3 regions of the Sphingobium sp. JS3065 genome follow, and region 2 is predicted to be linked to each of the others. Evidence: riboswitches for the same ligand, from Rfam matches in the RefSeq annotation. Region 2 holds a riboswitch; each other region holds the start of a gene.

Region 1 (9,603 bases), on a different replicon from region 2:
CTGCACCCGATGATCGGCGCCAGGCGCGCAAGCTGGGACAAGGCGCTGGACCTGGTCGCGAAGAAATTCCGCGAAACCGTCGACCGCCACGGTCCCGACAGCGTGGCCTTCTACGTCTCCGGCCAGTTGATGACCGAAGATTATTATGTCGCCAACAAGCTGATGAAGGGTTTCATCGGATCGGCGAACATCGACACCAACAGCCGCCTCTGCATGTCGAGCGCGGTCGCCGGGCAAAACCGCGCCTTTGGCGAGGATGTGGTGCCCGCCAGCTATGAGGATCTGGAGCAGGCGGACCTGATCGTGCTGGTCGGCTCCAACACCGCCTGGTGCCACCCGATCGTCTATCAGCGCATCCAGGCCGCTCGTGCGGCACGGGGCACGAAGCTGGTTGTCATCGACCCGCGCCGCACCGAAACCTGCGAAGGCGCCGACCTGCATCTGCCGGTGAAGCCCGGCACCGACGTCGCGCTGATGAACGGGTTGCTGGCATGGTGCGATGCCGAGGGGATAACGGACCCTGTCTTCCTGGGCGACCATGTGAACGCCGCAGAAGGCTTCTGGGAGCATATCCGCACTGGCCACGATCTCTGGACGACCGCGAAGACCTGCGACATCGCGCCCGCGCTGCTGGAGCAGTTCTACAAGCTGTTCGCCGCCACCCCGCGCACGGTCACGATGTTCAGCCAGGGCATCAACCAGTCGATTCGCGGCACCGACCAGGTCAACGCGATCATCAACGTCCACCTGGCCACCGGCCGCATCGGCAAGCCGGGCGCGGCGCCCTTCTCGATCACCGGCCAGCCCAACGCCATGGGCGGGCGGGAGGTCGGCGGCCTCGCCTCGACGCTTGCGGCGCATATGGATTTCGCACCGGAAAATGTGGAGCGGGTCGGCCGCTTCTGGGCCGCCCCCGCCATGGCGACCAAGCCGGGCCTGAAAGCCGTCGACCTGTTCCGCGCCATCAATGAGGGCCGGATCAAGGCGCTGTGGGTGATGGCGACCAACCCTGCCGTCTCGCTGCCCGATGCGGGCCGCGTGCGCGAGGCGCTGGAGGCCTGCCCCTTCGTCGTCGTGTCGGACATCATGGCCGACACCGACACCGGCGTTCATGCCCATGTCCGCCTGCCCGCCGCCGGGTGGGGGGAGAAGGACGGCACCGTCACCAATTCCGACCGCACCGTCAGCCGCCAGCGCCCCTTTCTGGCGCTGCCCGGAGAGGCCATGCCCGACTGGTGGATCGTCAAGGAAGTCGGCCGTCGCATGGGCTGGCGCAACGCCTTCGCCTATGACCGTCCCGCCGATATCTGGCGCGAACATGCCCGCCTGACCGCCTATCAGAATGACGGGCAGCGCGTGCTGAACCTGCGGGCGCAGGCCACGATCGGTAATGACGCCTATGACGCCATGGAGCCGTTCCGCTGGGGCGGCACGCCCTTCGCCGATGGCCGCTTCCCCACGCCCGACGGCAAGGCGCGGCTGGTCCTGACGAAGCAGATGGAGATTCAGGCGCCGCTCAAGGACTGGCCAATGACGCTCAACACCGGGCGTTATCGCGACCAGTGGCACACGATGAGCCGCACCGGGCTTTCCCCCAAGCTCGCCCGCCATCGCGAGGAACCGATGGTGGAAATCCACCCGCAGGATGCCGAGGTGCTGGGCATCGTCGACCGTGATCTGGCGCGGGTGCAGACCGCCCAGGGCAACAGCCTTTTCCGCGTGGCGATCAGCGAAGGCCAGCGCCCGGGCGAGATATTCACCCCCATCCACTGGACCGACCAGATGTCGAGCGGCGGCCGCACCGGATTGCTGCCCCGTCCGCTGGTCGATCCGCATTCGGGCCAGCCCGGCTTCAAATCGACCCCCGCCAGCGTCGAGAAGGTCGCGACCGAGTGGAAGGGATTCCTGATCCTGCGCGGCGATGAGCCGGTAAAGCTGCCCTGCCTCTGGTCCACCCGGATCACCGTGCCGGGCGGCGCGCTGTACGAGATTGCCGGCAATGGCGACCCGTCGCGGCTGGACGCCTTCCTGCCGATGGGCGACCGGGTCGAGGCGATGGACGCATCGCGCGGCACCCGCCGCGTGGCGACCATCGGGGAAGGCAGGCTGAACGGCGTGCTGTTCGTGACCCGCACCGGCCTGCTGCCCTCACGCGACTGGCTGATCCGGCAGTTGGAGGCGGAAGGCGTGGGCGGCTCCGTGCTCGCGGCGCGGGGTCCGGGTAGCCAGCCCGACAAGGGCGCGACCATCTGTGTCTGCTTCGACATCGGCCTCCATCAGATCGTCGCCGCCATTCGCGAGCAGGATCTGGTCGACGTCGCCGCCATCGGCAAGGCGCTGGGCGCGGGGACCAATTGCGGTTCCTGCCGCCCCGCGCTCGCCAATATCCTAGCCCAGACATCGCAGGAGACGCTTCATGCAGCCGAATGAGCTTATCGCCCCCGGTGAAGTCTGGCTGGTCGGCGCAGGCCCCGGCGACCCGGACCTGCTGACCCGCAAGGCCGAAAAGCTGATCGCGGCGGCGCAGATCGTCTTCTACGACGCGCTGGTCGGGCCGGGCGTTCTGGACCTGATCCCGCTGGGCGTGGAGCGGGTGAGCGTCGGCAAGCGTTCCGGCCGCCACAGCAAGGCGCAGGAGAGCATCAACGATCTGCTGCTCGCGGCGGCGAAGGCGGGCAAGCGCGTGGTGCGGTTGAAGGGCGGCGACCCCTCCGTCTTCGGCCGTTCGGCCGAGGAGATGGCGCATCTGGCGGCGGACGGCATATCCTTCCGCATCTGCCCCGGCATCACCACGGCCAGCGCGGCGGCGGCGAGCGGCCATGCCTCGCTCACCCTGCGCGGCGTGGCGCGCGGGCTGACGCTGGTGACGGCGCATCTGAAGGCGGGCGAGCCGCTGAAGCTGGACTGGGAAATGCTGGCGCGGCCGGGCGGCACGCTGGGCATCTATATGGGCCGCGCCGCCGCGGGGGAGATCAGCCGTTCGCTGATCGCCGCCGGGCGCGATCCCGAAACGCCGGTGATGGTGGCGGTGAACGTATCGCTGCCCAATGAGCGGCTGATCCGGGGGAAGCTGTCCGCGCTGGCTTTCCTGGTGGCGACGATCAGCGATGAAGATCCGACATTGCTGCTGATTGGCGAAGCAGTGGCGGGAACGAATGTTCCGGCGGAAGCCGTTGCAACTATCGCCCTGGAGGCTTGACCTCAGCTCGAACGGGGGAGGGTGAAGCTTTCCAAATCCTCCGGCCGGTTGATATTGGGCAGCGCGAACTCCGGACGGTCTACGATCCGCGCCCTCACCCGCTCCAGCCAGCCATAGATCGACCGGTTATTCTCCTCGGCCAGATGCGCGTCCAGTTCGGTCCCCAGTGAAGCGGGCCAGAACCCCGCCAATTGCTGTCCCTTCAGGATCGCCGCGCCTTTCCCGATCAGAGCCTCCGCCAGCCCGTCCGGATAGACCGGAACGTCGCATCCGGTCGTCAGCACGGCATCGAAGCCCTGCGCCGCCGCATGGTGCAGCGCCGCGTTCAGCCCGCCCAGCGGCCCCATATCCGCCTCCGGCCGGTCCGCCAGCCCGGTCATCCCGGGAACCTGCCGCCCGCAGACCACGACCGCCTCGACATGGCGGCCCAGCGCCGCTGCTGCATGATCCAGCAGGCTTCGCCCGTCGAGCATCGCCAATGCCTTGTCGCTGCCGAAGCGGCTGGAGCGTCCCCCGGCCAGCACGGCCCCCAGCAATCGCATTTCCGTCCCTCCTCAAGCCGCTTGGCATCAGCCTCGCTTTCCCTTATGGCGCGCGGCGCGGGCGGGGACAAACCCTCCCGCGCAAAGAAGATCGCGCCGGTGCCCAATAGGGCTGAAAACGGGAATGCGGTGCGGACGGGCAACCGTCCCATTCCGCGGCTGTCCCTGCAACTGTAAGCGGTGAGCGCGATGCACTTCGGTCGCAAGACCGGCCACTGGGCCACAAGTCCGGGAAGGCGTGCATCGCCGCATTGACCCGCGAGCCAGGAGACCTGCCGGCGCATGGTCGCTCTTGCCCTGACCCAGGGGTTGGTCATGGCACGGTGTTTTCCGTCTGAGCGACGAAGCGGCGCAGGGCCGCATCGGTGCGGGGGCGGGCATTGGCGTCGACTTCCCCTTGTTCCGACCGCGTCAAGCGGATGCCCTGAGCCATGAAGTCGCAGCGGCGCTCAGGGAAACAAGATAATGTTGAAAGCCACCATCTCTCTCGCCGCGCTGCTCGCGGCCACCCCCGCGCTGGCGGAGGATGAGATCATCGTCACCGCTCTGGGCATCGAACAGCCCAGCGACGAAGTCGGCCAGGCCGTCACCGTCATCGACGCCGACACCATCCGCACCCGCCAGAGCGTCAGCGTCGTCGATCTGCTCGCCACCACGCCGGGCGTGCGCTTCAACCGCAGCGGCAGCCTGGGCGGCGTGACGGGCGTTTCGCTGCGCGGCGCGGAGACGACGCAGACGCTGGTGCTGATCGACGGGGTGAAGGTCAACGATACCAGCGGCATCGGCGACATGTATGATTTCGGCAATCTGCTGACCGGCAATATCCAGCGGATCGAGATACTGCGCGGCTCCAACTCGGTCGCCTACGGCAGCCAGGCGGTGGGCGGCGTCGTCAATGTCATGACCGGCACGCCCGCCACCGGTTTCGCGGGCAACGCATCCGTCGATTACGGCTATAGCGACACGCTGAACGCCAAGGCGGATATTTCCGGCGGCAGCGGCATCGCATCGGGCGGCGTCGGCCTTGCCTATTTCAACACCGACGGCATTTCCTCCGCCGCCAACGGCACGGAAAAGGACGGGTATGAGAATATCGCCGCCAACGCCAAGCTGAAGCTGGCCTTCACCGAAACGCTCAGCCTCGACCTGCGCGGCTATTATATCCATGCCGACCTGGAGACCGACAACGGCGTGGTAGACAGCATCGCGGACTCCTCGAAATCGGATCAATATGTCGGCTATGCCGGCCTCAATCTGGCGCTGTTCGACGGCAAGCTGACCAATCGGGCGGCCGTGACCTGGTTCCGCATGGACCGCGACTATGCCTCGGCATATGGCGACTATGGCTATTCCGGCACCAACCTGCGCTTCGAATATGAGGGCGTCTATCAGCCCGTGGACCAGGCCAGGCTGATCTTCGGCTATGAGCATGAACGTCCGGACTATGACTTCTCCGGTTTCGGCTCCGTGGAAAGCCACAAGGTCGATATCGACAGCATCTACGCGCTGGCGATTGTGAAGCCCTTTGCCGGGCTGTCGCTGACCGGCGGCGTGCGGCATGACGATCACAGCCAGTTCGGCGGCGCGACGACCTTCGGCGCCAATGCCAACTACACGCCCAACCAGGGCGCGACCAACATCCGCATGAGCTATGGCGAAGGGTTCAAGGCGCCCTCGCTCTACCAGCTTTACGGCACGGATGTCGGCAATGCGGGCCTGCGCCCGGAACGGTCGAAAAGCTATGATATCGGCTTCGACCAAAGGCTGGGCGGCGAACGGGCGATCCTTTCCGTCACGGCATTCCGGCGCGATACGAAGGACCAGATCAATTACGACTATTCGATCGGTCTTTACGGCGGCTACAATAATCTCGACCGCACCCGCGCCAAAGGGGTGGAGGCGATGCTGACCCTGAAGCCGGTCGATGCGCTGACGTTCACAGCCGCCTACAGCTATGTCGATGCGCGCGACCGCAATACGGATGCCCGCTTGCCGCGCCGCGCAGCCAATGCGGTGAGCGTTTCAGCGGACTATGTCTGGCCCTTCGGCCTGTCGACCGGCGCGACGGTGACGATGGTGGGCGACAGCTTCAACGATGCGACCAACGCGGTCCGGCTGGACGGCTATGCGGTGGCGGATGTGCGGGCGTCCTTCCCGATCATGGAAAATCTGGAAATCTATGGCCGCATCGACAATCTCACCGATGAGAAATATGCCACGGTCCATGGCTATGGCACTTATGGCCGCTCGGCGTTCGGCGGCGTGCGTGTCCGCTTCTGAAAATACCCTAATGCCGTGGCGCAGCGTTGAGCTGCGCCACGATAGAGCGCGCGGCCTCGACATAAGCGGGGCCGCCGCACACGGTCCATGCCTGGGGCAGGCGGATGCGCGGGATCGAGCGCAGGATCGGGTGGTGCAGCATTTCCGTCCCCTGATCGACGACCTGTTCGCTGCCGCTCTCCACGATCAGCCAGTCCGGGCGGGCGGCGATCATCTCTTCCAACGGAAGCTGCGTCAGAGCGGGCTTCCCCAGCTTCCCCGCCAGATTGACCAGGCCCGCGCGCCGCATCAGGTCATCGACCAGCGTGCCGGTGCCGGTCATATAGCCGCGCCGCTGATAATAGGCGGCAACCCCGCCGCGCCCGGCCCGGGGCAGGGCCGCAAGATCGCGGCTCATCTTCGCGATCAAGGCCTCGCCCCGTTCGGGATGGCCGACCGCCGCCGCCACCTGCCGGATTTGCGTCAGGATCATGGGATAGCTGTCCGCGCTGGCCAGTCCCAGAGTTCGCCACTGTCCCGGAGGCGCGCCCACGACGCTGTCGCCGGAAGGAAAGCCGACCAGCAGATCGGGCCGGAGCGCCAGCACTTCCTCGGCAGGCCGGTTGAGCGTCCGAAAACGGCGCGCCTTGCCGATGGCAGCCGACAATTCCGGATCATGGCCATAGGGGCTGAGCGCGGCGATCTGCGCCGCGTCGGCCAGCGCCAGCACATATTGGTCCGCGCAGGTGTTGAGCGATACGATCTTTTTTGGCGGCGCGGGCGCGGCACCGGTCAGAGCCAGTCCGAAGAATATCGCCAAGATCGCCTTGCCCCGCATGACGCAGGCCTTAGCAAGCCTATGCCGGGACGCAAGCCGTGAGCACCCGGCGCCATCCTCTGCTGATCCCCGCCCTCATCCTGCTGGCCCTGCTTGCCGCCTTGGGCTCCCTCACCCTCGGCGCGGTGCCGCTCTCTCCGGCGCGCATCTTCGCGGTCCTCAGCGGCGGCGGCGACGATGTAGCCCGCGCCATCCTGATCGACCTGCGCCTGCCGCGCATGCTGCTGGGCCTGATCGTCGGCGCGATGCTGGGCCTGTCGGGTGCGGCGCTTCAGGGCTATCTGCGCAATCCCTTGGCTGAACCGTCCGTGCTGGGCGCATCCAATGCCGCAGCCCTTGGCGCTGTCGGCGCGCTTTATTTCGGCCTGGCGCAGATGCACCCGCTGGCGCTTCCGGCCTTGGCCATAGTGACCAGCCTGATCGGCATCGGCGCGCTGTTCCTGCTGGCCGGTCCTGCGGAAAGCCCGCTCACCCTGATCCTTGCCGGTATCGCCATCGCCACGCTGGCGGGGGCGGGGATCAGCCTGTCGCTCAATCTTTCGCCCAATCCCTTCGCGGCGATGGAGATCATGAGCTGGCTGATGGGCAGCCTGGAAAACCGCGCCTATGGCCATGTCTGGATCGCGCTGCCCTGCGTGGCGGTCGGGGCGGCGCTGCTGATCGCGGACGGGCGCACGCTCGACGCGCTGACGCTTGGCGAGGATGGCGCGCAGGCGCTCGGCATCGATCTGCGCCGGGCGCGGCTGCGGCTGATGCTGGGGGTGGCCATCGGGGTCGGCGGCGCGGTGGCGGTGTCGGGGGCGATCGGCTTCGTCGGGTTGATCGTGCCGCATCTGGTGCGGCCGCTGACCGACCGTTCGCCCTCCGCGATCCTGCTGCCCTCCATGCTGGGCGGCGCTGCGCTGCTGACGCTGGCGGATATCGGCGTGCGGCTGATCCCGACCAGCAGCGAACTCAAGCTGGGGGTGTTGACGGCGTTGCTGGGCGTGCCCGTCTTCCTGATCCACCTGATGCGGGAGCGGCGGCTATGGTGACGATCCACGCGCAGGGCCTGTCCGTCCGCCTTGGCCGTCATCCGGCGGTGAACGGCATCGACCTTCATCTGGAGCCGGGGCAGCTTGTCGGCGTCATCGGTCCCAATGGCGCGGGCAAGTCGACGCTGATTCGCGCCATGCTGAGCCTCGTAAAGCGGGAGAGCGGTTCCGTCCTGATCGACGGCGCCGCCAGTGCACGATTGACCCGGCGGGAAATCGCCAGGCGCATCGCCTATCTGCCGCAGGGCCAGACCCTGCACTGGCCGCTGGCGGTGGAGCGGCTGGTGGCGCTGGGCCGGATGCCGCATCTGGGGCCTTTGTCGCGCCTCTCGGCGGAGGATGAAGCGCTGATCGACGCCGCGCTGGCCCGCGCCGATGTGCTGCATCTGAAGGGGCGGGTGGCGACCGAACTGTCAGGCGGGGAGCGTGCCCGCGTGCTGCTGGCCCGCGCCCTGGCGGTCGGCGCGCCCGCTTTGATCGCGGATGAGCCGCTGGCCGCGCTCGATCCGGGGCATCAGATCGATGTGATGGATCTGCTCAAGGGCGAGGCGAAGGCTGGTTCGCTGGTCGTCACCGTTTTGCACGATCTCAGCATGGCGGCACGCTATTGCGACCGGCTGGTGCTGATGGATCGCGGTTCGCTGGTGGCGGACGGCGCGCCTCTGGACGTGCTGACGGAGGAGAGGCTTGCCCGCGTCTACGGCATTTCCGCCCGCATCGACGCGAGCGGAGACTGGCCGCTGATTTTGCCCACCGGGCGGGTCAAAGGCTGACCTCAGCCGCTACTCCGCGAAGGCTCTGGGCGCTGGCGCGACCACCGTGAAAGCGCCGGCCCCGATTTCGGAAACCTCCAGCGCCCGCTCGGCAATGCCGTCGCGTCCGAAGCGGAACGCCCCGTCGATCCCCGCAAAGCCGCCCGCATCGCGCAGCCGCGCCGCCGGGAAGGTCGTGCCCGGCTTCCAGTCCCGCGCGATCCGCACCGTCAGCAGCACCGAATCATAGCCCAAGGCCGACAGCCGGAACGGCGCATTGCCGTAGCGCGCCCGATATTTGGTCGCGAGCTGGCCGTAGAGGCCGTCCGAAACGCTGGCGAACCACGCCCCGCGCAGCACCGGGCTGGACGCCAGGCCGCTGTCGGTGTTCCACAATTCCGTGCCCAGCAGCCGCGCCGTCCCGCCGCCATTCTTCCGCACGATGGGCGCGACCTGCATCGCCACCCGGCCGCTGTCCGCGATCAGCAGCGCGTCATAGCTGGACGAGGCCTGCAATTTCCTGACCGCCGCCGTGATCGAGGCGGCCGACCGGTCGAAGGTCTGCATCGACACCACGGTCCCGCCCGCACCCTCTACCGCGCGCAGCAGGGCGGTGCCCGCCCGCTCGCCATAGACGCCCTTGGGCACCAGCGCGGCGAAATGCGACAGCCCCTTGCCCTTGGCGAATTCGACGACGCGCTCGATCGACTGGTTGGGGTTGTAGCCCATGATGTAGACGCCGTTGCCCGCGACGCTGGTGTCGTTGGAGAAGCTGATCACCGGCACGTTCGCCCGCGCCGCGATCGGCCCGACGATCCGCGCATCTTCCGCCAGCAGCGGCCCCAGGATCAGCTTGTTGCCGTCCGCCAGCGCCTTGTTCGCCGCCGCCGCCGCGCCCGTGCCGGTGTCATAGGTGGTGATGCGCACCTTGTCGGCCTTGGTATCCAGCAGCGCCAGCGTGGTCGCGTTGGCGATGGAT
Region 2 (9,603 bases):
GCCCCGGCCCCGAAGGCGCAAGCGCCTGCGAAGGTCGAAGCCACGCCCGCGCCCAAGCCGCCCGTCGAAGCCAGGGCGCCCGTCAAGGATCCGGCGCTGCCCGAAGGCACGGACTATGCGAAGACGACGGTGCGCGAAGCGCTGCGCGACGCCATGGCGGAGGAGATGCGGCGGGACGAGCGGGTCTTCGTGATGGGCGAGGAGGTCGCGGAATATCAGGGCGCCTACAAGGTGACGCAGGGCCTGCTGGAGGAGTTCGGGGCCAGGCGGGTGATCGATACGCCGATCACCGAATATGGCTTTGCCGGCATCGGCGCGGGCGCGGCGATGGGCGGTTTGAAGCCGATCGTCGAGTTCATGACCTTCAACTTCGCGATGCAGGCGATCGACCATATCATCAACTCGGCGGCCAAGACCAACTACATGTCGGGCGGCCAGATGCGCTGCCCCATCGTATTCCGCGGTCCCAATGGCGCGGCGAGCCGGGTCGGCGCGCAGCACAGCCAGAATTACGGACCCTGGTATGCGTCGGTTCCCGGCCTGATCGTGATCGCGCCCTATGACGCGGCCGATGCCAAGGGTCTGCTCAAGGCGGCGATCCGCTCGGACGACCCGGTGGTGTTCCTGGAGAATGAGCTGGTCTATGGCCGCAGCTTCGACGTGCCGCAGGTCGACGATTATGTCCTGCCGATCGGCAAGGCGCGGATCGTGCGCGAGGGACGGGACGTGACGCTGGTGAGCTACTCCATCGGCGTGGGCGTCGCGCTGGAGGCGGCGGAAAAGCTGGCGGGCGAGGGCGTCGACGCGGAGGTGATCGACCTGCGCACGCTGCGCCCGCTGGACACGGCGACGGTCTTGGAGAGCGTGAAGAAGACCAACCGCCTGGTGGTGGTGGAGGAGGGCTGGCCGGTCTGCTCGATCGCCTCGGAGATCGCCGCCGTGGTGATGGAACAGGGGTTCGACGATCTCGACGCCCCGGTGCTGCGCGTCACCAATGAAGACGTGCCGCTACCCTATGCCGCAAACCTCGAAAAGGCCGCCATCGTCAATCCAGACAAGGTCGTCGAGGCCGTGAAAAAGGTAATTTATCGGTAAACGGAAAACCCTGCGCCGCCATCAGGCGGCGTAGGTTCCAGTTCCGCAGGGCGAGTAGGCCGCAAGCGGGGCATTCCCGAATCACGCCAATCACTCTTTGTTGCTATGGCGGCTCTGCGATTATATCGCAGCACGACGGCTCAAGATGAAAGTCCCATGGAACAAGACGGCGTCACATTGAAAGACGAGGACTATGCGGCTCTGGCGGAATTCCGCTTCGCGCTGCGCCAGTTCCAGGCCTTCAGCAGCGAACGGGCGGCGCAGATGGGGCTGACGCCGCAGCAGCACCAGGCTTTGCTCGCCCTCCGCGCCGCGCCTGCGGAGGAGGCAACGGTCGGCTATATCGCTCGTCGTCTGTTGCTGAAACCGCATAGCGCCACCGGGCTGGTCGACCGGCTGGAGAAGCTGGGGCTGGTGACGCGCCATGCCAGCGCGACGGATCGGCGCCGGGCGCAGTTGCAACTGACGCCCGATGCGCTGGACCTGTTGGCGAAGCTGTCGGCCACGCATCGCGACGAAATCCGGCGGTTGCGCCCGCTGCTCAACCAGTTGCTCGCCCGTTTTGCCTGAGGCGCGGGGGTTGTCGGGGAGCCGCCTGATCTTTCGGTTCCCGGTGAAGCGCTGTATTGAAATTGCTCGATGACCCATGTCCGCTGTTCATGAGCGGTCATAGAGGATCAAGAAATAATCATGGGATTTTCCTGACAGGATTTCATACGCTTTTCCCGTCGCCCCGCATCGGGAGCTTCATGGCAGGAAAGGATGACATCATGTCCACGGCCGACGCCGCCTATAGCTATAACGATCGGCGTGGTGCAGGCAAATACGGAACTGGGCCTTTACGGCAATTTCGCGCCCTTTGGCCTCAGCGGCGGCTTCTATTATACGCGGCTGGGGGTGAAATTCTGAAGGCGCGCCGGGGCGCGCCGAAGCGGTTCAGCGGTCCTTGGCGTCGGAAGAGACGTGCGTGATCAGGCTGTTGATCCGCAGGTCATTTTCCGCTGTGCAGGCGAAAAGCCCGCAAAACCAATCCATCCACCGCGTCAGATTCGCCATGGTCCTCTCCCTTATTCTGGCAAATTATAGCAGTTTGCGCGCAAAGAGAGAAGTCCAACCATCGCGCCATCGCAGACCGACCCCTCGTCGCGCCTTATCCCCCCTTGCGATGGGGCCAGGCGATCACTATCAGCAGAGGCGCGACAGGTTCCCCGCAAGGGGATGAAAAGGGAAGTCGGGTGAAGCCCGCGCTGCCCCTGCAACTGTAAGCGGCGAGCCATCCGGCCATCACGCCATTGGACCCATCGGGTTCCGAGAAGGCGGCCGGGAAGCATCGACCCGTGAGCCAGGAGACCTGCCTGACGCAGTCGTTCTTCGACCGGACAGGGTGTGCCGGCCGAACGGGGTTCCCCTCGCCGAGCGACAGCCATCGCCTTGCCGGTGCAACCGCGCAGGGGGAATCCTGTCGTCTGTCCGGCGCCGGTCTTCTTCTTGCCTGATGTGCCGTCGGGGCATTTGCCGTCGGGCGGAGGATGTGGAATGACTGAATTGCGGAACTGTCGCTGATGTTGCGGGCTGTAGAAGACGGTGCGTCCGTCGTCGTCTGCTCGACCTGCCGACTGTCGGCGGAAAGCAGGGAGGATGAGACCGGACGGCGCGGCGGCGCGGTGCTGTCCGAAGCGCTTCGCAAATTGCGCGACGGCGATCCGGCCTATGCGGCGGTCGCGGTGCACGACATGCCCTGCCTCTTCGCCTGCGAACGGCATTGCACGGTGCATCTCCGGGGGCCTGGCAAGGTCGGCTATGTCCTGGGCGACTTCACGCCGGACGAGGAAGCCGCGCGCGCGATACTGGATTATGCGGTGCGCCATGCCGCGAGCGAGGAGGGCGTCGTGCGCTATGCCGACTGGCCGCAGGGGGTGAAGGGGCATTTCATCGTCCGCACCCCGCCGGAAGGCTTCGTCTGCACATGATCCGCTTTAACGATCGCGATGCCTTTGCCGCCGCGCTGGCGGATTTGCCAGCGCCGGACGAAAGCGCGGGCGCGGCGGCGGCGGCGCGGCAGGCGGCACTGACGAAGCCCGCCGGATCGCTGGGGCGGCTGGAGGAGATCGCCCTGTTCATGGCGGGCTGGCAGGGGCGGGAAAAGCCCCGGGCCGAGCGCATCCGCGCCGCGATCTTCGCGGGCAATCATGGCGTGGCGGCGCGGGGCGTCAGCGCCTTCCCGGCGGAGGTCACGGCCCAGATGGTCGCGAATTTCCGCCATGGCGGCGCGGCGATCAATGCCCTGGCGGGAGCCTGCGGTGCGGAACTGACCGTGGTGGCGCTCGATCTGGAACGGCCCACGAGGGATATTTGCGCCGAAGCCGCGATGAGCGAGGCGGAATGCCTGGCCGCGATCAATGCCGGGGCGGCGGCGGTCGAACCCGGTCTCGACCTGCTGCTGCCGGGAGAGATGGGCATCGCCAACAGCACCCCGGCGGCAGCGCTCTGCGCGCAAAGCTTTGGCGGCGCGGCGGAGCATTGGGTGGGGCGCGGGACAGGCGTGGACGGCGATGGACTGGCGCGCAAGGCGCAAGCGGTGGCGCTGGCGCTCGCCCTGCATGGGGCGCATTGCAGCGACGCCTTCGAAACGTTGCGGCGGCTGGGCGGGCGCGAGATCGCGGCGCTGGCGGGGGCCGTGCTGGCGGCGCGGATGCTGCGCGTGCCGGTAATGCTGGACGGCTTCATCGGCTGCGCGGCGGTCGCTCCGCTGGCGAAGGATAATCCGGCCATCGTCGGTCATTGCCTGGCGGCGCATATGTCGGCCGAGGGTGGGCATGGGCGGCTGCTGGCGGCGCTGGGGCTGGAACCGCTGCTGCGGCTGGACATGCGGCTGGGCGAGGGCAGCGGCGCGGCGGTCGCGGCGCAGATCCTGCGGTCGGCGCTGGCGGCGCATGGGGGCATGGCGACCTTTGCGGAAGCGGCAGTGGCTGGCGCGCTGTGAGCGCTTTCCCCATCCACCTGATGCGCCATGGCGCGCCGCAACTTGCCGGGCGGCTGCTGGGGCATCTGGACGCCCCGCCGGAAGCGGAGGGGATCGCGCTTTGCGTCGAGCGGGCGCGGGGACTGGACTTTACGCAGGTCGTGACGTCCGACCTCTCCCGGGCAAGAGCGCCGGGCGCGATCATCGCGGCGGAGCGGGGCGTCCGCCATGCCGTCGACGGGCGCTGGCGGGAACTGCATTTCGGGCGTTGGGAGGGGGCCGACCCGGCATCCCTGCCTGCCGCCGATCTGGCTCGCTTCTGGGACGATCCGGACGGCTTTCCGCCACCGGGAGGGGAAAGCTGGACTGACCTTCGCGCCCGGATAAGGGATGGGCTGGGCGACCTGGCTGAGCCGGCGCTGGTGATCTGCCATGCCGGGGCGATGCGGGCGGCGCTGGCGGTTCTGTGCGGTTTCGACGTGCGGCAGGGCTGGGCGGTCGACCTGCCCTATGGCGCGGTGCTGAGCCTGCGGGTCTGGCCGGGGGAGCAGCCGTCGGAATGGGCGGGCGCGCAGATGACGGGGCTGATCTCATGAAGAGGCTGGTGCTGGCGCTGCAATTGATGACGCGGCTGCCCTTGCCCGCGCTGGAGGTCGATGAAGCGGATTTCGCCGCCGCGATCCGTTGGTTTCCCGCCACGGGCATCGCCGTGGGCCTGATCGTCGCGGGCGCCGCCGGTCTTGGCGTCCGGATCGATCCCTGGGCGGGCGCGCTGTTCGGCCTGCTGGCCTGGGTCGCCGTCACCGGGGGGCTGCATCTGGACGGATTGGGCGACATCGCGGATGCGGCGGGGGCGGCGCATGGCGACCGGACGCGCCTGTCGGCGGTCCTGGCCGATCCGCATATCGGCAGTTTCGGCGTGGTCGCCATCGGGCTGCAATTGCTGGCCAAGCTGGTGCTGCTGCGGCTGTGGGTGGAAAATTTTCCGCTGTGGATGCTGGCCCCCGTGGCGATGGCGGCGCGGATCGGGCCGCTGGTCTGGACGCGATGGCTGCCGCCGCTGCACGAAGGGCTGGCGAGCCGGTTCCGGGCGGGCTGGCGGGCCGGTCCTCTCATCCTTTGGGCAATGCTGGGCCTGATGCTGAGCTTTAGGGTTCCGGCCTTATGGGCGGCGGCCCTGCTGATTCCGCTCTGGGGTCTATGGCTGCGGTCGCGGATCGGCGGCATTTCCGGGGATGGGCATGGCGCGGGCATCGAACTGCTGGAAAGCGGCCTGCTGGCCGCGATGGTGCTGGTGCGATGAGCGGCTTCACCTGGCATGGCGGGCGGCTGGCCGAGGCGCGCGCGGTCTATGGCGGCGCGGACTGGATCGACCTGTCGACCGGGATCAGCCCGCTGACCTGGCCGGGGGCCGATCTTGTCTCCGTCGATTGGCGATGCCTGCCGGACCCGCATGATCTGGCAGCGCTGGAGGCGGCGGCGGCGGCCTATTTCGGGGTCGATCCCGATCACCTCTGCACCGTGCCCGGCAGCGAAGCCGGTTTGCGATTGGTGGGCCGGATGCTGGACATGCCCGGCCGATGGCTGACGCCCAGCTATCGCACCCATGGAGAGATTTTCGCGCAGGGCCGCCCGCTCGCCGCCGGGGAAGACGCACCTGCGGAAGCGATCGCCCTGCTGCTCGCCAATCCGAACAATCCCGATGGGCGCGTCCTGCCGCCCGCCCGCCTGCTGGAGCGGCTGGACGGGCTAGAACGGGCAAGGGGATGGCTGATCGTCGACGAAGCCTATGCCGATGTCATGCCGTCATGCAGCCTGGCGGGCGAGGTGGGGGACGGGCGGCGGCTGATCCTGCTGCGATCCTTCGGCAAGTTTTTCGGACTGGCGGGCGTGCGGCTGGGCTTTCTGATCGGGCCGCGGGCCATCGTCGCGGAGGCGCGGCGGATGCTGGGGGAATGGCCGGTCTCTGCGGCGGCGATCGCGTTCGGGCGGGCTGCCTATGGCGACCGGGCGTGGATCGAACGGGCGATTGCGACCCTGGCGGAGGGCGCGGCGCAACTGGATGAGGTGCTGGCGCGCCATGGGCTGGCCGCGCAAGGGGCGTGTCCGCTGTTCCGGCTGATCGAGGTGGAGGATGGACCGGCCCTGTTCGACAGGCTGGCCCGGCGGGCGATCCTGACGCGGCCCTTCGCGGAGAATGGGCGCTGGTTGCGGCTTGGCCTGCCCGGAGACGCGGCGGCGCTGACCCGGCTCGACCGGGCCTTGGCCGATGGCTGAACCGGTGGCGCTGGCGGCGCTGATGCTGGACGCCGCTCTGGGCTGGCCGGGCTGGCTTTATGCGCGGATCGGGCATCCGGTGGGTGGCTTTGCGCGGATCATCGGCGCGGTGGAGCGGCGGTGGAACCGGGTAGCATGGAGCGGCCCGAATCGGCGATGGGCTGGAATTGCCCTGCTGTTGCTGTTGCTGGGCGTCGCGGGTGGCTGCGGCCTTGCGGTGGAATGGGGAATCCGCCGATGGGCCGGGGATATGGCGTGGGTCTGGCTGGCGGCGGCGGCCTGGCCAGCGCTGGCGCAGCGCAGCCTTTATGCGCATGTGACGCCCGTGATGCGCGCTCTGGCGAAGGGCGATCTGGATGCGGCGCGGCAGGCGGTGGGCCGTATCGTGGGGCGCGACACGAATGCGCTGGATGAAGCGGGCGTCGCCCGGGCCGGGATAGAGAGTCTGGCCGAGAGCTTCTGCGACGGGATCGTGGCGCCGCTATTCTGGCTGGTTCTGTTGGGGTTGCCGGGCATCTGGGCCTATAAGGCCGTGAACACCGCCGACAGCATGGTCGGACACAAGGAAGCGCCCTTTACCGACTTCGGCTGGGCGGCGGCGCGGTTCGACGATCTGCTGAACTGGGCGCCTGCGCGGCTGGCGGGCCTTGTCCTTTGCATCGCGGGCGGGGGAGGATGGGCCGCGATGCGGCGGGATCATCGGCGGCATGCCTCGCCCAATGCGGGTTGGCCGGAAGCGGCCATGGCCGGGGCGCTGGGGATCAGGCTGGCCGGGCCGATCCGCTATGACGGCGCGTTGCATGACAAGCCATGGATCGGCACGGGCGGCGAAGCGGATGTCGCCGCGATGCGCGCAGCGCTCCGCATCTACCTAAGGGCCTGCCTCATCCTGTGGGGCCTGGCCGCGATTTGGGAGAGTATCGGATGACCATGTTGCTGGTGCTGGGCGGATGCCGCTCCGGCAAGAGCCGCTATGCGCAGGAGCGATGCGAGGCCGTCGCAGGCGGCAGGCTGGCCTATATCGCGACGGCGCAGGCCTTCGACGCGGAGATGGAGGAACGGATCGCGCGCCACCGGAGCGAGCGCGGCAGCCGCTGGCTGACCCTGGACGCGCCCATGGACCTGGCGGGCGCGCTGTCCGAAGCGGCGGGCCGGGCTGACGCGATCCTGGTCGACTGCCTGACGCTCTGGCTCACCAATGTGATGCTGGCGGAGGCGGATATTGCGGCGGCGCGGGGCGCTCTGGCGGAGGCGGTGGCGGCGTGTCCCGTCCCTGTCATATTGGTGGCCAATGAAGTGGGTCTGGGCATCGTGCCGGACAATGCGCTGGCCCGGCGATTCCGGGACGAGGCGGGATGGCTCAACCAGCGGATGGCGACACTATGTCGGGAGGTCGTATTTCTCGCGGCGGGGTTGCCGCTGACGTTGAAGGGGTGATGGTGCGACTTGGCAAACTTCCGACGTTGATAGAACCGTCATCCTCCCGCGAAATCCGCGCCGATCACGCGATAGAGCAGGATGCGGTTGCGGATCAGCGTTAAGTTCGTCGCGATGGCGCTTTGCCGGGCGTTGTAGAGGCTGCGCTGGCTGGTCAAACTGTTGAGGAAGGTGTCGATGCCAGCGCGATAGCGTTCGTCCGCCAGGGCGTAGCTGCGCTGGCTGGCGAGGACCAGGCGCTGCTGCGCGGCCTGCTGATCGTCTATCGTGCCTTCGCGGGCCAGGGCGTCGGACACTTCCTGGAACGCGGTCTGGATCGCCCTTTCATATTGGGCAAGGCTGATGTCGCGTTGCGCCTTGCTGTAGTCGAGATTGCCCCGCGCACCGCCGCCGAAGACCGGCATGGAGGCGGACGGCGCGGCGGACCAGGCGAACCCGCCGTTGGTGAAGAGCGAGGACAGGGCCGAACTCGCCACGCCGATGGCGGCCGTGAGGCTGATCTTCGGGAACATGGCGGCGCGGGCCGCGCCGATATCGGCATTGGCGGCCTTGAGCTGATGTTCCGCCTGAAGCACGTCGGGGCGTTGCAGCAGCACGTCGGAGGAAAGGCCTGCGGGCGTCTTCGCGATGCCCCCGGTCAGCGCTTCGAGCGATGGGGGCAGCAGGGCGTCCTCGACCGGTGCGCCGGCCAGCAGGTCGAGCGCGTTCCGGTCCTGCGCCACTTGGGTAACGTTCGCGGCGATGTCGCTGCGCGCCTGTTCCACCGTGGTTTCGGCCTGATGCACGTCCAGCTTGCCGGTCAGCCCCGCGCCGTTCAGCGACTGGACAAGAGCCAGTGTGCGTTCGGCGCTGGTCAGGGTCTGGCGGGAAAGGACAAGCAGTTCCTGGTCGGCGGCCAGTGTCGCATAGGCAGTGGCCGTCTCCGCGATCAGGGTGATGCGGGTCGCCCGCGCCCCTTCCTCCGTCGCGAGATAGGATTCCAGCGCCGACCGGGTCAGGTTTTTCACCCGGCCGAACAGGTCGATCTCAAACGCGCTGAAGCCGATGTCGGCGCTGTAGCTATTCTGGCGGTCGTCGTTCCGGCGGGAAAGGGTGGCGGCTGCCTCGCCCGTGACGGCGGGAAGCTGGGCGGCGCGCTGGACCTGATATTGGGCGCGGGCGGCCTCCACATTGGCGAGCGCGGCGCGCAGGTCGCGATTATTGGCGAGGGCACGTTCGATCACCGTCCTGAGGCGCGGATCGGTCACCAGAGCGGTCCAGGGCAGTCCTGGCTTTTCAGTGGCGACCACAGGTGCATAGGCCGGACCGCTGGGGAAACCGGCAGGCACGGGCGGCGCGGGGCGAACATAGTGCGGCGCCATGTTGCAGGCCGACAGCGCGGCCATGGAGGACAAGGTCAGAAGGGCGCGCTTCATGCCGGAACCTCCGTGGCGGGAGCGGGCTGCTGGCCCTTGCGGTTGAAGATGCGCATGATCGTCAGGAAGAAGAGCGGGACGTAGAAGATGGCGAGCACGGTCGCGGTCAGCATGCCGCCGACGACCGCCGTGCCGATGGCGACACGGCTCTGCGCGCCCGCGCCGGTCGCGATGGCAAGCGGGAGGACACCCGCGATGAATGCCAGCGAGGTCATCAGGATCGGCCGGAATCGAAGGCGCGCAGCCTCCAGCGCGGCGGCCGTGGCGTCCTTCCCCTGCAGATAGGCAAGTTCGGCGAACTCCACGATCAGGATCGCATTCTTCGCGGCCAAACCCATGGTGGTCAGCAGGCCGACCTGGAAATAGATGTTGTTTTCCAGCCCCCGCAGCGTCACCGCCAGCACCGCGCCGATCAGG
Region 3 (9,603 bases), 240 kb from region 2:
CGGGAACAGCACCCCGGCTATCGGCACGCCCGTCGCCAGGCTTTTCTTCGATCCGCAGAATTGCAGCACGATCGCATCCTCCCGCGCCAGGCCCAGCAGCCGCCCCAGGGCCAGGGTGAAGAGCAGCACGGCGACCAGGATCGCGATGCACAACCCCGCCAGCAGCAACAGTTCGTCCCGCGAAACCTGGTGCCACAATCCCTCGACCACCGCCGCGCTGAAGGCGGAATAGACCACCAGCAGGATCGACCCGCGATCCACCCGGCCCAGCATCGCCCTGTGCCGGTTGACGAAGCCGCTGATCCACGGCCGCGCCAGATGCCCGACGATGAAGGGCAGCAGCAGTTGCAGCAATATGTCTTCGACCGAGGATAGCGAGATCAGATTTCCCGTCCCGATCCTTTCCATCAGGCCAGCGACCAGCAGGGGCGTCAGCACGATGCCCAGCAGATTGGAAAAGGACGCGCTGACCACCGCGGCGGCGACATTGCCCCGCGCAATCGCGGTGAATGCGATGGAGGACTGCACGGTGGAGGGCAGCAGGGTCAGGAACAGCAATCCCGCCCGCATGGAGGGTGGAATGGCCCCCACCTGCTGCGTCGCTAGGCCGATCAGCGGAAAGACGGCGAAGGTCGTCCCCAATGTCGCCAGATGCAGTTTCCACGCCCTGGCCCCGCTCCAGATCGCCTCTCGCGACAGCTTGGCCCCATGCAGGAAGAAGAGCAGGACGATCCCCGCATCGGCGGCGGCCCCGGCGATGCGGGCGGCATCCCCCCGCGCCGGCAGGAAGGAAGCGAGCGCCACCGTGCAGACCAGCAGCAGCAGGAAAGGGTCCAATATGTCGCGCAGCCGTCGCATGGTCCGGCTTTAGGCAGGAAGGTCGGGAAAGGATAGACGTAGCTGCACGGATCGGCCAACAGTCGCCGCAATCGCAGCAAGCAGGGAGAGTCGGGTCGTGAGTGAAGGGATCGACATCGTCGAAAATCAGGGCGTCATCGAAATCCATATCGACCGGCCCGACAAGAAGAATGCGCTGACTTCAGCGATGTACCGGGCGATGACCGCAGCCCTGGCGGACGCATCGGCGCGCGACGAGATCGGCGTCGTGCTGTTCGCCGGGAAGGGCGACGCCTTCTGCGCGGGCAACGACCTGAAGGATTTCATGGCGGGGCCGCAGGGCGGGGAAGCCGCCTTCGACTTCATCCGCGCCATCGCCGCCTTCGACAAGCCGGCGGTCGCCGCCGTCCAGGGGCTGGCCGTGGGCGTGGGCACGACCATGCTGTTCCACTGCGACCTGGTCTATGCGGCGCCCGACGCGCGCTTCATAGCCCCCTTCGTCAATCTGGGGATCGTGCCGGAAGCGGGTTCCAGCCTGTTGGGACCAGCCATATTCGGCTATGCCAAGGCGGCGTCGATGCTGCTTCTGGGCGATCCGGTGGATGCGCAGACCGCGGACCATGCGGGCTTCGTCACGGCGATCGTTCCGGCCGACAGCCTGCTGGAGCATGCCCGGCGCAAGGCGGCCCTGCTGATGACCAAGCCGCCCCAGGCGCTGGCCGCCACGCGCAGGCTGATGAAGGGCGATCCGGCCGTGCTGTCCGAGAGGATCGAGGAGGAAGCGCGGCTGTTCAGGGAAACGCTTCAGTCGGAAGAGGCGCAGGAGGCCTTCGCCGCCTTTTTCGAGAAGCGCCAGCCGGTCTTCCGGCGTTAACGCTTCCCGAACCGGATTTCGCTGACGATGACGGCGGCGACCACCAGCGCGCCGCCCAGCAGGGCGATGGCGGGCAGGCGGTCGCCCGCGACCCAGCCGATCAGGCCCGCCCAGACCGGCTCGCCCGCATAGATCAGCGTCGCCCGGGTCGCCGACACGCTCTGCTGCGCCCAGTTCATGACGAATTGGATCAGCGCCGTCATCAGCCCCAGGCCGCAGGCCGACAGCAGCACCGTCCAGGAAAAGGGCGGAATCGCCTCCCCCGCCGGAACCATGCAGGCGAAGGCGAGGAGGGAGGCCACGGCCAGTTGGATGAACGTCACCCGCGCCACGTCGACGCGGCCCGCCCACAGGCTGATGAAGATGATCTCCAGCGCGATGGCGAGCGTGCTGATCAGCGTCAGCGCCTCTCCCTGGCCCAGCGACAGCCCGTCCTTCGGCGCGGCGATCAGCAACAGGCCGGCGAAGGCCAGCGCCACGCCCGCCCAGCTCGCCAGCCGGGGCCGCCTGCGCAGGATGATCCATTGCAATATGGGGACCAGCGGCACATAGGCGGCGGTGATGAAGGCCGAAGTGCTGCTGGCGATGGTCTGCAAACCCCATGTCTGCAACGAATAGCCGGTGAAGATGCCGCACCCGATCATCGTCCCGGCCAGCCATTCGCGCCGGGTGACGCCGCGCAACAGGGGCAGAGCGAACGGCAGCGCCATCAGCGCCGCGGTGCCGAAGCGCAGCCCGACGAAGAACAGCGGCCCGCTGTGCCGCATCGCATGGTGGACGATCAGGAATGTGCCGCCCCACAGCAGGGTTATGCCGATCAGCGCCAGTTCCGGACGCCCGATCATCAGTCGGGAGGGGGTTTCGGAGGTCGCGCCATGCATGCCGCCGCTGGTGCTGCCGATGGCCGCTCAGGTCAAGCGCCGTGCTTCCATGCCGGTCGATGCTGCCCGATGGCGCGCCCGCGCGTTGGAACCATGGCGCACAAAAGCCCCATTGTTCGCAAGGCGAATCTTAACCTTGTTAAATGCGTCGGCGTTCCGGACCCACTAGTGGTTTCCTTTCGCCTGCCTTTCGAGCGGGCGATTGAAGCATGCTGAAAGGGCTTTTGAGGTGAACAGATTTGTCGGATTTATCGGGGTCTGAAGCGGGCGCGAAATCGCAAATCGAGGCTGGCGCATTGCTGGCCGCCATCGTCGAAAATTCCGACGACGCCATTTTAAGCAAAACCCTGGACGGGATCATCACCACCTGGAATCGCGGCGCGTCCCGCCTTTTCGGCTATTCCGCCGATGAAGCCATCGGCAAGCCGGTCACGATCGTCATTCCGGAGGACCGGCTGCATGAAGAGGATGCGATCCTTGAAAGATTGAGGGCGGGAGAGCGGATCGACCATTTCGAAACGGTCCGCCGCCGCAAAAATGGCGAGCTTGTCGAAATATCCCTGACGGTTTCCCCGGTTCGCAATGCCGACGGGCAGATTTTGGGCGCGTCCAAGATCGCGCGCGACATCACCGCGCAGAAGCGGGCCGCGGCGAAGCAGAGCCTGCTGCTGCGGGAGATGCAACATCGGGTGAAAAATCTGTTTGCCCTCGCGACCGGGCTTGTCGCCCTCAGCGCGCGCTCCGCCCGCAGCGTCGAGGATTTGACCCACGATCTGACGGAGCGGCTGATGGCTCTCGCCGCCGCGCACCAACTGACGTTGCCGGACCCGCTCAAGGAAGGATCGGCGGCGGCTTCCGCGACCCTGTTCTCTTTGCTGGGGGTCATCCTGGCCCCGCATGAACTGGCGGATCGGAAGCGCATAACGGTGGGCGGTCAGGATCTGCCGGTCGGAAGCGCCGCCTTCACATCGCTGGCGCTCCTGCTGCATGAATTGGCGACCAATGCGGCGAAATATGGCGCCCTGTCGACGCCGGACGGAAGGCTCGACATCCATGCCGTCGTCGATGACGACGATGTCCTGATCCAATGGGTGGAATATGGCGGCCCGAAATTGGGCGTGGCGCCGGGACGGGAAGGGTTCGGGACCGCGCTGGAGCAGGCTTCGCTTCGGGGGACGGGGGGCACGCTCGATCGGGAATGGAGAGACGCCGGCCTGAAGATCGACATCCGGTTCAAGAGAAGCCGCCTCGTCACATAAAGCTTCTCGAATTCACCTGTTCCTTGATCTTTCGCTTGAAGATTTTGCCGCTGTCGTCGCCGGGCGTGCCGACGCTGCCGGGATTTTCCAGCCACTCTTGCGCGGCGCGGAAGGTCAGCGGACCCATTTCCGTCGATCCGTAATATTCGGATATGACCGGACCCCACCAGTCGATCATCGACAGTGACTTGCGAAACGCCATGCAGCCTCGTAAGGAACCTCGTCCTTGTTTCCGCCCCGGCGGGATGAGGGCGAAGATCGCGTCGGTTCCCCGGAGACGGGGATGAAAAGGGAATGCGGTGCGGGCCTTTTCCAGGGCTCAATTCCGCGGCTGTCCCTGCAACTGTAAGTGGCGAGCGCGATATACAGGTGCGGACGGAATGAATGCCGATCCGACAGCCACTGGGCCGGACGCTAAATCATGCGGGGCCTGGGAAGGCCGTATATCAAGCGATGACCCATGAGCCAGGAGACCTGCCGGCGTCTGGTCGCTCTTGCCCTGGTCCAGGGGATGACCGCGGCACGGTGAATTCCGTCTGAGCGACGAACGAGCGGCTGGGGCCGCATCGGATGCCGCGTGTCGGTCGCCCCTGGCGTCCGGCCGATGCCGGCTGCCGACCGTTCGTGAACGGCACGCCCCCGCCCATATGTCGCGCGACGCCGACGGGGGATGATAATGTTGAACGTCACATCGGCTGCGATTGCGGCCGTTTCACTACCTGTTTCCGCTGTTCTGGCCATGCCTGCCGCTATCGCCCAGCCCGCCGCCGAAGCGGCGGACGGCGCCGATATGGCCATCATCGTGACCGGCATGGTCGATCCGCTGCGCCTGAACATGAAGGCCGAGGGGGCCAGCCGGCTGGGCCTGACGGCGATGGAGATGCCCGCCAGTGTCGAGACGCTGGACGGCGACGCCATCCGCCTGCGCGGCGACCTTACCATCCAGGACGCGGCGGCGCGGGCGACCGGCATCGTCAACACGTCGGGCGTGTTCGGCTTCGGCCTGTCGGCACGCGGCTTCACCGGCCAGAATTCGGTGATGACGCTGTATGACGGTATGCGCATGTACAACAACACGCTGACCTTCCCGGCGGACCCGTGGATGGCGCAGAGCGTGGAGATATTGCGCGGCCCGGCCTCCGTCCTATACGGCGAAGGGGCGATTGGCGGCGCGGTCAATGTGGTGCGCAAGCAGCCCAGCGACGAAATGCAGGTGAGCGGCCGGTTCGGCCTGTCCTCCTTCGACAGCTTCAACGTTGCGGCTGGGGCTGGCGGTCCGATCGGCACGGGCATATCCTATCGCGCCGACGCCAGTTTCCGCCGGTCGGAAGGCTGGATGGCGCGGGGCGATTCCGACGCGCTGGCGCTGGCCGGGGCGATCCGGCTGAAGCCTGCCGGCAACCTGAGCATCACCCTGTCCCATGACTTCAGCGAGCAGAACCCGCGCACCTGGTTCGGGGTGCCGCTGGCCAATGGCAAGCTCGACCGGTCGCTGCGAAAGAATAATTATAATGTCGCCGACGCCAGCCTGCGGTTCCGCGACAATTGGAGTCAGGCGAAAGTGGAATGGACGCCGTCCGACGCGTTGACCATCAGCAGCACCTTCTATCATCTGTGGGCCAACAAATATTGGAAGAATGCGGAAAACCTGACCTACATCCCCGCCACCGCGACCGATCCGGCGCAGGTGCGTCAGGGAAGCTTCCTGGAACTCTACCATATCCAGAAGCAGACGGGGAACCGCACGACCGCCAACCTGAACCATGATCTGGGCGGGCTGGAAAACAGGCTGGTGGTCGGTTTCGACGTCAATCGCATCAGTTACAGGAATGTCAGCAACAGCGGCAACAACGCCACCCGGTTGGTCGACGCCGCAAACCCCGTCCCCGGCCTGTTCCTTCATCAATCGGCCGCGCCGACGAAACCGCGCTACACCAACCGCATCCGCCAATATTCGATCTTCGCCGAAGACCGGCTGAAGTTCAGCGATCGCTTCTCGCTGGTCGGCGGGGTGCGTTATGACCGGCCGGAAATCACCAAGACCGACTATGTGAACGCGGCCAACAACTTCACCTCCACGCCGGACGCCGTGACCTGGCGCGTGGGCGCCGTCTATAATCCGGTTTCCAGCCTGTCGCTCTATGGCCAATATGCCACCGCCGCCGATCCGGTGGGCGCGCTGGTCTCCACCAGCTTCGCACAGAGCGATTTCGACCTGTCGACCGGACGGCAATATGAGGCCGGGATCAAGCATGTCTTCTGGGGCGCGCGCGGGCAGTGGACGCTGGCCGTCTATGACATCGTCAAGCGCAAGCTGCTGACATCCGATCCGCTGATTCCGTCCATTCAGGTGCAGGTGGGCCAGCAAAGGTCTCGCGGGGTGGAAACATCCCTGTTCCTGGAGCCGGTCGATCGGGTCAATATCACGCTGAATGGCGCCCTGCTGCGGGCACGTTATGACGATTTCTCCGAATCTGTGGGCGGCGTCCTGTTCCAGCGGGCGGGCAACCGGCCCAACAATGTCGCGACCAGGACGGCCAACGCCTTCGTCAGTTGGGAATTCGCCAAGAACTGGGTCGTGGACGGCGGTTTCAGCTATGTGGGCAAGCGCTATCAGGACGCGGCGAACAGCCGGGTCGTGCCCGCCTATACGCTGACGGACGCGGGCGTGCGCTGGCAGTTCGTCGAAGGGGCAAGCGCGGCGCTGCGCGTGCGCAACATCTTCAACGAAACATATGCCCGCGCCACCTATGGTCAGACGCAATGGGTGCTGGGCGATCCCCGGACGGTGGAGGCGACGATCCATGTCGCCTTCTGACCTGGCGGTGGCACGGCGAGGGGTATCCCCCTTCGCCGCACCTGCCCTGTGGAAGGCGGCGAAGCGCTGGCTTTATGTCTTCCACCGCTGGACCGGCATCATCCTGAGCCTGTTCTTCGCCATCTGGTTCCTGTCGGGATTGGTGATGCTCTATATCTCCTTCCCGTCCTTCCGCGCGCCCGAACGGGTGGCGACCGCCGCGCCGCTCGACTGGGGGCAGGTGCGGGTCGGCCCCGACCGGGCGCTGGCGAGCCTTGGCCAGCCCGATTTTCCCACGGAAATGCGGCTGGGCATGACGGGCGGGGAGCCGCTCTACATCTTCGCGACGTCCCAGGGCAGGCGCGCCGTGTCGGCCCGGACGGGCGCGGAGATACTGTCGGTCGACAGGCGGCGTGCCGGATCGATCGCTTCGGCCCTGATCGACGCGCCGGTCGTGTCGGTCGATCCGGTCGATCATGACCAGTGGGTCGTCACCCGCGCCTACAAGGCGATGGCGCCGTTCTGGCGCATACGCATGGCCGATGCCGCCGCCACCGACCTCTATGTCAGCCAGCGCACGGGCGAGGTGGTGCAGAATAGCACGGCGCGGGAACGCTTCTGGAACTGGCTAGGCGCGGTGCCGCACTGGATCTATTTCGAAGCGCTGCGCCTGTTTCAGGAACCGTGGCGCCAGACCGTGCTGTGGACGTCGGGTATCGGCATGCTGGGCGCGATGGCCGGGTTCTGGATCGGCATCCTGCGCATCCGGTTGAAGCGCCGCTACAAGTCCGGATCGGTCAGCCCCTATCGCGGCTGGATGAAATGGCATCATGTCACCGGCATGATCGGGGGCCTGTTCCTGATCGGCTGGGTGTTCAGCGGCTGGCTGTCGATGAGTCCGTGGGGCGGGTTGCGCGACAGGGACCATGGCGATGCCGCCAGCCTCTATGCCGGGGCAAAGCCTTCATTCCCGGCCACCGACCTGGCCGCACTGGTGCGGGAAGGCGGGGGCGCAAGGGAGGTTCGCTTCGCCTGGCTGGGCGGCCAGCCCGTCATGACCTTGTGGGGGCGGGGAAAGCCGAGATCGCTGAGCGGCGCGACCGCCCGTCCGCTGACGCTTGATCGTCACCATATCATCGCCATGGCCCGAACCGCGATGCCGGGCGCTGCCCTGGTGGCGGTGCAGCGGCTGGATCGACCGGACCGCTACTGGTATTCCACCGGCGATCCGCGTGACGACAGTCGCCCCTTGCCGGTGTTGCGGCTGAAATTTGACGATCCGTCGCAGACCTGGCTCCATATCGATCCGGCGACAGGCGCTCTGCTGGGCCAGATCGGTTCGGCTGGGCGCGGCCATCGCTGGCTGTTCAACGCCCTGCACAGCCTGGACTTCCCATGGTTGCTGATCTGGCCGCCGCTGCGGCATATTCTCGTCTGGCTCCTGTCCAGCGCGGGGCTGGCGATCTCGGTCAGCGCCATGGTGATCGGGTGGCGGCGGTTGATGCGGCTCTGATGGGGCGAGGCGATTGCGGCGTTGCGGAGCGGGCTTGACGCGGGTTTCCCTCAACCATAGTCCGGCACAGGTTCGCACCGCATTTTCGGAGACATGTTCCCATGGAGGAAATCGCCAAGGATCGTCCGCCCGGATACCGATATTCGCGGCGCGGCACATTGGCCCTCATCCGGGAACTGTCGGTCATCGACGACCGCCGCAACGCATGGCTGCTCCTTCTGCAATGGGCGATCGCCATCGCGGCGGGCGCGATCGCGATCCACGTCGACCGGGTTCCGGTCTACCTGCTGGCAGGCTTCGTTATCGGGTCGCGCATCCAATGCCTGGCGGTGATGATGCACGATGCCTGTCACGGGATGCTGTTCAGCAATCGCCGCATCAACGATTGGATCGGCGATATTTTCGTCGCCTATCCGCTCGGCTTCAGCATTCACCTCTACCGCGCCAATCATCTGTACCACCACCGCTACACCAACACGCTGCGCGACCGCGACTATCGCGTCCAGCGCAGGGATCCCGACCAGCATTTCCCGAAAAGCCCGGCCGCCATGGCCTGGCTGCTGGTCCGCAGCGCGACCGGCCTTAATTTTTACCGGATGGCGCGGGACAGCCGGATCTGGGCGCCCTTCGCCAATTTCCATAATCCCGGACGCTTCGGTTTCGATTATAGCCTGGGGTTGCGCATCCGATATGTGGTCTGGGCCGTGCTCTTCTACGGCCTGATCCTGTGGTCGCCGTGGCGCTGGCAGATATTGGGCCTTCTGCTGATCCCGCAATTCATCTGGGCGAATGTCTTCAACCGGATCAGGGCGATAGCGGAACATAATGGCGTCGCCGACGAGCAGGAACTCAACGGCACGCGCACGGTCATCCCGACATGGCTCGACCGGTTCCTGATCGCGCCCTTCAATGTCAGCTATCATCTGGAACATCATCTGTTCCCGTCCGTGCCCTGGCCCAACCTGCGCCGCCTGCACGCGCATTTGATGACCGACCCCGCCTATGCGGCGGACGCCCACATCACGCCGGGCTATTGGGGCGTGATCAGGGAGTTGATGCCGCCGCCCGCGTCAACAAGCGCGAACCGGCCCGTCACGCGCTGAGTTGAAATCGCAGCGCCCGTCTGCCCGCATGTCACCGGAGGCGGGAGACATGCCTTCGTCATTAACATGTCCCTAACCTTGTTCCGCTATGCCGAAGGAGCATCGCGGCATCGTGGGCTGGCCGCTGGGATATGGTGAAGATGATCGCTGTTCAACGACTTTTACGGGCAAGATATGCGCGCATCCTGCTGGCGACCGGGCTGATCGGCATAGGCACTATGGGCTTTGCGCCCTATATATTGAACGATGTTTCCACCCAGGCGGCGATCAACGCGCCGCTCATCAGGCTGACAGCCGCCTCCGACGGCACCGTGGCCAACCTTCCCGCCGACGGCCGCT

The links. Region 2 has a riboswitch for cobalamin ahead of NUH86_RS18760 (DUF1636 domain-containing protein). Riboswitches for the same ligand answer to the same signal wherever they lie in the genome.
Region 1: linked by a shared signal. The riboswitch ahead of NUH86_RS11625 (TonB-dependent receptor plug domain-containing protein) and the one ahead of NUH86_RS18760 (DUF1636 domain-containing protein) in region 2 are both predicted to bind cobalamin.
Region 3: linked by a shared signal. The riboswitch ahead of NUH86_RS19775 (TonB-dependent receptor) and the one ahead of NUH86_RS18760 (DUF1636 domain-containing protein) in region 2 are both predicted to bind cobalamin.

The regions. Positions count from the first base shown of each region.
Region 1 covers NZ_CP102664.1:2,381,505-2,391,107, reverse strand. Annotated here, with positions in the region: gene NUH86_RS11640 (nitrate reductase) at 1-2,430, shown strand, start outside; gene cobA (uroporphyrinogen-III C-methyltransferase) at 2,417-3,199, shown strand; gene mobA (molybdenum cofactor guanylyltransferase) at 3,202-3,741, opposite strand; cobalamin riboswitch at 3,822-4,036, shown strand; gene NUH86_RS11625 (TonB-dependent receptor plug domain-containing protein) at 4,207-6,021, shown strand; gene NUH86_RS11620 (ABC transporter substrate-binding protein) at 6,029-6,838, opposite strand; gene NUH86_RS11615 (FecCD family ABC transporter permease) at 6,877-7,872, shown strand; gene NUH86_RS11610 (ABC transporter ATP-binding protein) at 7,866-8,645, shown strand; gene NUH86_RS11605 (penicillin-binding protein activator) at 8,655-9,603, opposite strand, start outside.
Region 2 covers NZ_CP102665.1:291,521-301,123, reverse strand. Annotated here, with positions in the region: gene NUH86_RS18770 (pyruvate dehydrogenase complex E1 component subunit beta) at 1-1,095, shown strand, start outside; gene NUH86_RS18765 (MarR family winged helix-turn-helix transcriptional regulator) at 1,252-1,665, shown strand; cobalamin riboswitch at 2,280-2,469, shown strand; gene NUH86_RS18760 (DUF1636 domain-containing protein) at 2,658-3,065, shown strand; gene cobT (nicotinate-nucleotide--dimethylbenzimidazole phosphoribosyltransferase) at 3,062-4,078, shown strand; gene NUH86_RS18750 (histidine phosphatase family protein) at 4,075-4,653, shown strand; gene NUH86_RS18745 (adenosylcobinamide-GDP ribazoletransferase) at 4,650-5,360, shown strand; gene NUH86_RS18740 (aminotransferase class I/II-fold pyridoxal phosphate-dependent enzyme) at 5,357-6,334, shown strand; gene cbiB (adenosylcobinamide-phosphate synthase CbiB) at 6,327-7,262, shown strand; gene cobU (bifunctional adenosylcobinamide kinase/adenosylcobinamide-phosphate guanylyltransferase) at 7,259-7,771, shown strand; gene NUH86_RS18725 (efflux transporter outer membrane subunit) at 7,810-9,186, opposite strand; gene NUH86_RS18720 (efflux RND transporter permease subunit) at 9,183-9,603, opposite strand, start outside.
Region 3 covers NZ_CP102665.1:531,787-541,389, reverse strand. Annotated here, with positions in the region: gene NUH86_RS19800 (bile acid:sodium symporter family protein) at 1-858, opposite strand, end outside; gene NUH86_RS19795 (enoyl-CoA hydratase) at 956-1,711, shown strand; gene NUH86_RS19790 (DMT family transporter) at 1,708-2,592, opposite strand; gene NUH86_RS19785 (PAS domain S-box protein) at 2,832-3,851, shown strand; gene NUH86_RS19780 (hypothetical protein) at 3,844-4,053, opposite strand; cobalamin riboswitch at 4,099-4,348, shown strand; gene NUH86_RS19775 (TonB-dependent receptor) at 4,528-6,669, shown strand; gene NUH86_RS19770 (PepSY domain-containing protein) at 6,656-8,161, shown strand; gene NUH86_RS19765 (fatty acid desaturase family protein) at 8,263-9,264, shown strand; gene NUH86_RS19760 (HlyD family efflux transporter periplasmic adaptor subunit) at 9,405-9,603, shown strand, end outside.